2 regions of the Pseudoduganella sp. UC29_71 genome follow, and region 1 is predicted to be linked to the other one. Evidence: predicted binding sites of a transcription regulator. Region 1 holds the regulator's gene; the other holds the start of a gene.
What was found. The regulator sigma-54, encoded in region 1, starts transcription at its own class of promoters, with help from an activator protein. The targets are predictions, from matches to a motif close to TGGCANGNAANCTGCTTT.
Positions count from the first base shown of each region.

Region 2: the regulator sigma-54 is predicted to act here: its motif matches at 2,375-2,392, upstream of ACFJI2_RS10260 (circularly permuted type 2 ATP-grasp protein).

Region 1 is NZ_CP170549.1:6,608,174-6,612,550, reverse strand. It holds gene rapZ (RNase adapter RapZ) at 1-5, shown strand, start outside; gene ACFJI2_RS29565 (enoyl-CoA hydratase/isomerase family protein) at 110-1,186, opposite strand; gene hpf (ribosome hibernation-promoting factor, HPF/YfiA family) at 1,280-1,636, opposite strand; gene ACFJI2_RS29555 (RNA polymerase factor sigma-54) at 1,706-3,196, opposite strand; gene lptB (LPS export ABC transporter ATP-binding protein) at 3,203-3,982, opposite strand; gene lptA (lipopolysaccharide transport periplasmic protein LptA) at 3,985-4,377, opposite strand, start outside.
Region 2 is NZ_CP170549.1:2,353,903-2,358,279, reverse strand. It holds gene ACFJI2_RS10270 (YdcF family protein) at 1-745, shown strand, start outside; gene ACFJI2_RS10265 (right-handed parallel beta-helix repeat-containing protein) at 778-2,250, shown strand; gene ACFJI2_RS10260 (circularly permuted type 2 ATP-grasp protein) at 2,424-3,851, shown strand; gene ACFJI2_RS10255 (alpha-E domain-containing protein) at 3,845-4,377, shown strand, end outside.

The DNA.
Region 1 (4,377 bases):
CGTGATCGGCGGGTTACGGCGTTCGCCTAACCCGCCCTACGGTTCGACGGTTTCGACGGTTCGACGGTTCACGTAGGGCGGGTTAGCGCGGGACGCGCGTAACCCACCATCACAGGTGCCGCAGCGGATGCGCGTGCGCCGGCCACGGCGGCGCGAAGAACGCCGCCACCATCTCCGGCGTCACCTCCTCCAGCGTCCCTGGCGACCAATTCGGCGCATTGTCCTTATCGATCACCAGCGCGCGCACGCCTTCCAGCACTTCCCCATGTTCGAAATTGCGCCGCACCAGGTTGCGCTCCATGCGCAGGCAGTCCGCCACGTCCAGCGCGGCGCCGCGCCTCAACAGCTCCAGCGTCACGCACATCATCAGCGGCGAGCGCGTCTGCATGGCCTGCAGCGCCTTCTGCGCAAACACATTCTCGTCACCGGCCAGCGAGGCCATGATGTCCGCCACGCTGTCCAGCGCGAAATGGCGCTCGATGGTGGCGCGCTCGGTCTCCAGCACGCCGGGGCCGGCCCGGAACCGCGCGCTATAGGCTTCAATCGCGTCGCGCAGCTCGCCGCCCGGCACCGCCTCCAGCAAGTCGCGCAGCGCTTCCCAGGCATCGGTCGGCACGTAGTGGTCCGCCAGGCCGACGTAGAGCGCGTCCGCCGCGCCCACGGTCAGGCCGGTCAGGCCCAGGTAGCGCCCCAGGCTGCCGGGCGCGTGCGACAGGAAATGGCTCCCGCCCACGTCCGGGAACAGGCCGATGTTTACTTCCGGCATGGCCATCTTGGTGCGGTCCGTCACAATGCGCACGCCGCAGCCGGGGCCGCCCTGCGAGATGCCCATGCCGCCGCCCATCACCACGCCGTCCATTAATGCGATATACGGTTTAGCGTAATAGTGGATCAGGTGGTTGAGCGCGTATTCTTCGGTGAAGAAATCCTCCAGCAGCGCGCTGCCGCCCTGCGGCGTGGCCGTGCCCACTTCGTGGAAGAAGCGGATGTCGCCGCCGGCGCACAGTGCTTTTTCGCTGCTGCTGCGGATCACCACGGCGGCTACGGCGCTGTCGTTGCGCCAGGCCATCAGTGCGGCCGTCAGGCTGCGCACCATGCCGAGGGAGAGGGAATTGAGCGCCTTGGGGCGGTCGAGGGTGATGAAGCCGGTGCCGTTGGCAACCGTGGTCAGGACGTGCTCGCTCATGCTGGATGTCTCTATGATTGTTAGAGCTCCATTTTAGCGCGGGCGCAAAAAAGGGCGCCAGATGCGCCCTTTGTTGGAGTGCCGGTGACCGTATTATGCGGTGGCGGCGGGTTCGTAAGTGTCGGGGAGGTGTTTGATGGCCGCGTGGCCATGCTCCTGCACTTTCGACTTGTATTTCATGACTTGGCGGTCCAGTTTGTCGACCAGCGTATCGATGGCAGCGTACAGGTCTTGCGACAGGCTTTCCACGTACACGGTCTTGCCGGACATTCGCAGATTGATCTCCGCTTTCTGCCTTTTCTCTTTCTCGGTGAGGTTATCTACAGTCAGGATGACAGCAATATCAATAACTTGATCGAAGTGGCGTTTGACCCGTTCCAGCTTGTTCTGCACGTATTCACGGATGGCGGGGGTCACTTCGAGATGATGTCCACTGATGGTGAGATTCATACACACTCCTAAAGATAAGGGCTCGTACGCTGTCGAATGTTATTGGAGCGCAGGGGAACCCAAGTAAAACTACAAAGCTTTACGCAGACTTACCGGAGGGATTTTCAAGGCTTCGCGATATTTGGCAACAGTCCGTCGCGCAATTACCATGCCCTGTTCACCCAGCATGTCCGCAATCTTACTGTCGGATAAAGGATTTTTCGGGTCTTCAGCTCCTGTCAATTGCACAATCAGCGCCCGTATCGCCGTCGAGGATGCTTCTCCTCCTGCTTCGGTGGCGACGTGACTGCCAAAGAAATATTTCAACTCAAACATCCCATGCGGAGTCAGCATGTATTTCTGAGTTGTTACGCGAGAAATAGTGCTCTCGTGTAGTCCCAGTGTATCAGCAATTTCACGCAACACAAGGGGTCTCATGGCAACCGCGCCATGGCTGAAAAAGTTCTTTTGTCTTTCTACTATCGCTTGTGCGACGCGCAGTATCGTGTCGAAACGCTGGCGCATATTCTTGATCAGCCACTTCGCTTCCTGCAGCTGCGCACCCATCGCGGTTTCGCCTTTGCCCTGCTTGAGCATGTTGGCGTACAGCGCGTTCACGCGCAGGCGCGGCATCACGTCGTTGTTCAGCGTGACCTGCCAGCCATTGCGCGCCTTCTTCACGATCACGTCCGGCACCACGTAGTCGGACACGTCGGAAGCGAACTCGGCGCCCGGATGCGGATTGCACTGGCGGATCACCGCCTGCGCTTCGCGCAAGTCTTCGTCGTCGCAATCGAGGGCTTTTTTCAGCTTGTTGAACTCGCGCTGCGCGAACCAGGCCAGGTGCTTTTCCACGATGCAGACAGCCATGCGGCGCGTCACCAAGGGCACGCCGGGCATGCGCTTGATCTGCAGCGCCAGGCACTCGGAGGCGCTGCGCGCGCCCACGCCGATGGGGTCGAAACTTTGCAGCAGGGTCAGCGCCGTCTGCAGTTCTTCCAGCTCCACGTCCGCCTCTTGCGGCAGGCGCGCGTGGATTTCCTCCAGCGGCTCTTCCAGGTAGCCGTTCTCGTCCAGCGCGTCGATGATCAGTTCCATCAGCACGCGGTCGCGCGGCTCCTGCACGGTCACGCGCATCTGCTCCATCAGGTGTTCGCGCAAGGTGCAGTGGCTCGCTTCGAGCTGCGGGCGCGCATCGTCGTCGTCCGGCGCCTTGCTGCGGCCGGCGTCGCTCCAGTCGGTGTCGGCTTCGGCGCCGCTGGCGCTGTCGCCTTCGCCGGTGGCGCCCTCGAAGGGATCGCCCTCGGCGGCCGGGGCGCTGTCCTGCGCGGGCGCGCCGACCTCGGCCGGAGAAGCGTCCGCGCCGTTAGGCTGGGTCTGGTTGATGGCGCCGTCGCTCAGCAGGCGCAGCGAGCGGTCCAGCGGGTCGTCCAGCCGCTCCAGCAAGGGGTTCTCGCCCAGCAGCTGTTCCAGTTCCTGGTGCAGCTCCAGCGTGGACAACTGCAGCAACCGGATCGATTGCTGCAGCTGCGGCGTCAGCGCCAGGTGCTGAGAGGTGCGGAGTTGCAGTGACTGTTTCATGGCGTCTTACATGCGGAAGTGTTCGCCCAGGTAGACGCGCCGCACCGATTCGTCGGCGATGATGTCGTCCGGACGGCCGGACGCCAGCACGCTGCCCTGGTTGATGATATAGGCGCGGTCGCAGATGCCCAGCGTCTCGCGCACGTTGTGGTCGGTAATCAGCACGCCGATGCCGCGCTCCTTGAGGAAGCGCACGATGCGCTGGATCTCGATCACGGCGATCGGGTCCACGCCGGCGAACGGCTCGTCCAGCAGCACGAAGCGCGGATTGGTGGCCAGCGCGCGCGCGATCTCCACCCGGCGGCGCTCGCCGCCCGACAGCGACAGCGCCTGGTTCTCGCGCAGCTTCTCGATCTGCAGGTCGGCCAGCAGGCGGTCCAGGCGTTCGTCGATCTCGGCCTTGCTCAGCGTTTTGCCGTTGACCTTCTGGATCTCCAGCACGGCGCGGATGTTCTCCTCCACCGTCAGCTTGCGGAACACCGACGCTTCCTGCGGCAGGTAGGACAGGCCCAGCGTGGCGCGCTGGTGTATCGGCATGCTGGACACGTCCACGCCGGCGATATCGATGCTGCCCGCGTCGGACGGCACCAGGCCCACGATCATGTAGAAGGAGGTGGTCTTGCCGGCGCCGTTAGGCCCCAGCAGGCCCACCACTTCGCCGCATTCGACCTGCAGCGACACGTCGTGCACCACCTGGCGCTTGCCGTAGGTTTTCTGCAGGCCGCGCACCACCAGGGTGCTGGTGCAGCCGTCCATGTTCTGCGTTATCTGCGTTGCTTCGGCCATCGTCATTTCCCCGCTGGCGGTTGCTGCGCCGGCGCGTCCGGCGGCGGGCGCTTGGTGGACGGCTGGATCACCATGGTGCCGCGGCCGCCGCCCGGCTTGCTCTCGCCGGTCGCGCTGTTTTTCACGCTGAAGAATTCCTTGCGGCTGTCGTAATAGATGAACTCGCCCTGCACTTCGTCGCTGGGCTTGCTGCCTTCCAGGCGGCGCACCTTGGCCTTGTTGAACAGCTTGACCAGCTCGATCTTGCCGTCGTACTCGATGCGTTCGGCTTCGCCCTCGACCCACTGGTCGCCCTCGCCGTCGCGCTTCTGGCGGAAGGTGGCCGGCGTGCCGGGCACGCTGGTCAGGGTGACGTACTGGTAGCCTTCCGGGTCCTGCGTGACCACCGCTTTCGA
Region 2 (4,377 bases), 2.7 Mb from region 1:
GTCCCAGCTTGCCCACATCGTCCTGCTGCCCCCCATGAGCCTGTTCCTGGCCATGCTGGCCGGCTGGCTGCTGCGCCGCCGCTGGCCGCGCGCGGGCACGGCCCTGGCGGGCGGCGCGCTGGCCTTGCTGGTGGTGCTCAGCACGGGCGCCGGCGCGCGCCTGCTGGTGCGTCCGCTGGAGAACATGACGGCGCCGCTGGCTGCCGGCGCGGAGCGCGAGGCGCAAGCCATCGTGGTGCTGGCGGCAGGGAATATGGAACAGGCGCCCGAGTACGGCGGCAATAGCCCGGACGGCATCGCGCTGGCGCGCCTGCGCTACGGCGCGCGCCTGCAGCACAGCACCGGCCTGCCGCTGCTGGTCACCGGCGGCAATGCCGAGCCGCAGCGCGGCGTGCCGCCCAAGGCCGAGGCCATGGCGCGCGCGCTGCGCGAGGATTTCCGCACCGAAGTGCGGTGGATCGAGCCGGACTCCGCCACCACGGCGGAGAACGCGGCGTTTTCGGCGCGCCTGCTGCAGCCGGCCGGCGTGCAGCGCGTGCTGCTGGTAACGGACGCCATGCACATGCCGCGCGCGCGGCGCGTGTTCGAGCGCGCCGGCCTGCAGGTGATCGCCGCGCCTACCATGTTCCGCGCCTGGGGGCCGATGTCCGCCGGCTCCTTCCTGCCGCGCGCGGATGCGCTCGAATCGTCCTACTACGCCGTCTATGAATGGATAGGCCTGGCGTGGTACCGCATCAAAGAATAAGCATCGAAGAATAATCAACATAACGGAATATCATGCCCCGCACCAGAACCAGATCGTCCCGCAAACCCTCCGGCAAGTTGCTGCCGCTCGCCCTTCTCTCCCTGTTGTGCGTGGGCGGCGGTACCGCTGCAGCCTTCTATGCCGTGAACGAAGTCGGCATGGCGCCGCGCCAGGTTGGCCCCTACGTGGCGCGCCGCGCCTCCGGCCACAACAGCATGGTCGAAGGACTGGGCCGCAAGGTCGCGTCCACCCTGGCGGGCATGGACGGCGGCGCTGCCGCCTCCCCCGCCCTGCCCGCGTGGAAGGCAGGCGCCCAGTCCGCCGCCGCGCCTGCGCCGGCCGGCAACCCGGTGCCGGTCGCCACGGCTGGCGCACTGGTGCAAGCCATGGCGAACGCCCGCGCCGGCGACGTGATCACGCTGCAGCCGGGCACGTACAGCTTCCGTGGCGTGCCCTTCGTCGCGGCCAGCGCAGCCGGCAGCAAGGAACGCCCCATCACCGTGCGCGCCGAGCGGTCCGGCACGGCCATCATCGACTTCAGCATCAATGAGGGCTTCCTGGTCAGCGGCCCGCACTGGACATTTGAGAACCTGACCATACGCGGCGCCTGTACCGACCCCGGATCATGCGAACACGCCTTCCACGTCGCCGGCCGCGCCAGCGGCTTTGTATCGCGCAACAACACCATCACCGATTTCGATTCGCACTTCAAGATCAATGCCCAGGGCGGCAACGCGCCGGACGATGGCCTCATCGAAGGCAATACGCTGAGCAATACGGCTGTGCGCCAGACCAGTCAGCCCGTCACGCCAATCGACCTCGTGGCCGGCAGCCGCTGGGCGATCCGCGGCAACCTGATCACCGACTTCATCAAGATGGGCGGCGACGGCATCAGCTACGGCGCCTACGCCAAGGGCGCTGGCTCGGGCAACCTGTTCGAGCGCAACGTGGTGCTGTGCGAGCACAAGCTGCGCGGCTATAGCGGCCAGCGGGTCGGCCTGTCGCTGGGCGGCGGCGGCACCGGCGTGCCTTACTGCCGCGACCAGCGCTGCATCACCGAGCAGGACGGCAGCACCATCCGGGCCAACCTGATCGCCTCGTGCTCGGATGAAGGCATCTACCTGAACCGTGCTGCCACCAGCAAAATCCTGCACAACACGCTGATCGATACGGCCGGCATCATGGTGCGCTACCCGGAAAGCAGCGCCCAGGTCGATGGCAACATCATCGACGGCAGGCTGCGCGCCGACCGCGGCGGCATCCTGCACGCAGGCGACAACCTGGACACCAGCCTGAACCGCTTGTTCGTGGGGTCGCACCCGCAGCGCGCCCTGTTCCGCGACGCGCTGGGACTGGACCTGGCGTGGGCCGGCGCAGCACCGCGCCGCAGCAGCGCAGCAGCAGCGCCCACCGGCGCGCCAGCCACCGACCTGTGCGGTGCGGCCCGCCCGGCGCAGCCGGCCTACGGCGCGGTGGAAGACTTTGCCATCTGCCTGAAACGCTAATCTGCCTGAAACGCTCAGTAAGCGCTGCGGATACGCCGGGCACCTCCGGCGCCTGGCAGCCTCGTGCGGTGCGCGCTTTATCCGGCGCGCCGCACTAAACTAGTGCATCTTTGTCTTGCAATGCTGGCACGCTTCTTGATACTACAAGAACATCGCAGCCACGGAACGAGCAGATGCCTACCTTCTTCAATGAAATGCATGCAGACGGCGGAACGGACGTGCGGGAACACTACCGCGAGTTCTGCCGCTGGCTGGCCCAGCAGCCACCCGAAACCCTGGAGCGCAAGCGCGCCGAGGCGGACCTGATGTTCCGCCGCGTCGGCATCACCTTCGCCGTCTACGGTGACGACGCCGGCACCGAGCGCCTGATCCCCTTCGACATCGTGCCCCGCATTATTCCGGCCGGCGAATGGAGCCAGCTGCAAACCGGCCTGGTCCAGCGCGTCAAAGCGCTGAACATGTTCATCCACGACATCTACCACGGCCAGAACATCATCAAGGCCGGCATCATTCCCGCCGAGCAGATCTACCGCAACGCCCAATACCGGCCGGAGATGCAGGGCATTGCGGTCGCCTCCGACATCTACGCCCACATTGCCGGCGTGGACATCGTGCGCGCGGGCAAGGGCGAGTTCTACGTCCTGGAAGACAACCTGCGCGTGCCGTCCGGCGTCTCCTACATGCTGGAGGATCGCAAGATGATGATGCGGCTATTCCCCGAGCTGTTCGCCCGCAACAAGATCGCGCCAGTGGACCACTACCCCGACCTGCTGCTCGACAACCTGCGCTCGGTCGCGCCCATGGGCGTGGACGACCCCACCATCGTGGTCATGACGCCCGGCATGTATAACTCCGCCTACTTCGAGCACGCCTTCCTGGCGCAGCAAATGGGCGTGGAGCTGGTGGAGGGCAAGGACCTGTTCGTGGCCGACAATTCGGTCTACATGCGCACCACGCACGGCCCCAAGCGGGTGGACGTGATCTACCGCCGCCTGGACGACGACTTCCTCGACCCGCTGGCCTTCCGGCCCGATTCCTCGCTGGGCGTGCCGGGCCTGCTGTCGGTCTACCGCGCCGGGCGGGTGACGCTGGCCAACGCCATCGGCACCGGCGTGGCCGACGACAAGTCGATCTACCCCTACGTGCCGGACATGATCCGCTTCTACCTGTCCGAAGAACCTGTGCTGAACAATGTGCCGACCTACCAGTGCCGGAAAAAGGAAGACCTGCAGTACACGCTGGCCCACCTGTCCGACCTGGTGGTAAAAGAAGTGCACGGCGCCGGCGGCTACGGCATGCTGGTCGGCCCCGCCTCCACGCGCGAACAGATCGAGGACTTCCGGCGCCGCCTGGTCGCCAGGCCGGACGGCTACATTGCCCAGCCCACGCTGGCGCTGTCGAACTGCCCTACTTTCGTCGAGAACGGCGTCGCGCCGCGCCATATCGACCTGCGGCCCTTCGTGCTGTCCGGGAAAACCATCTCCATGGTGCCCGGCGGGCTGACGCGCGTGGCCCTGCAGGAAGGCTCGCTGGTGGTGAACTCCTCGCAGGGCGGCGGCACCAAAGACACCTGGATACTGGAAAGGGACCAACCATGCTGAGCCGCACCGCCGACCATTTGTTCTGGATGGCGCGCTACACCGAGCGCGCCGAAAATACCGCCCGCATGCTGGACGTCAACGTGCAAACCTCGATGCTCCCGCAGTCCGAGCAGGACGCCGCCCAGGGCTGGCGCGCCATGCTCGGCATCTCCGAGCTGCAGCAAGCCTACGACCGCAAGTACAGCACGGTGGACGGCCGCTCGGTCATCGACTTCATGGTGCGCGACCCGTCCAATCCCTCCTCGATCGCCGCCTGCCTGAAGGAAGCTCGCGAAAACGCGCGCGCCGTGCGCGGCACGCTCACCACGGAAGTGTGGGAAATCCAGAACCAGACCTGGCTGGACATGCAAAAGCGGCTCGACAACGGCGTGCTGGAAAACGACCCCAGCCAGTTCTTCGACTGGGTGAAATACCGCTCCCACCTGTCGCGCGGCGTCACGCTGGGCACCATGCTGCGCGACGACGCGGTGCATTTCATCCGCCTCGGCACCTTCCTGGAGCGGGCCGACAACACCGCCCGCATCCT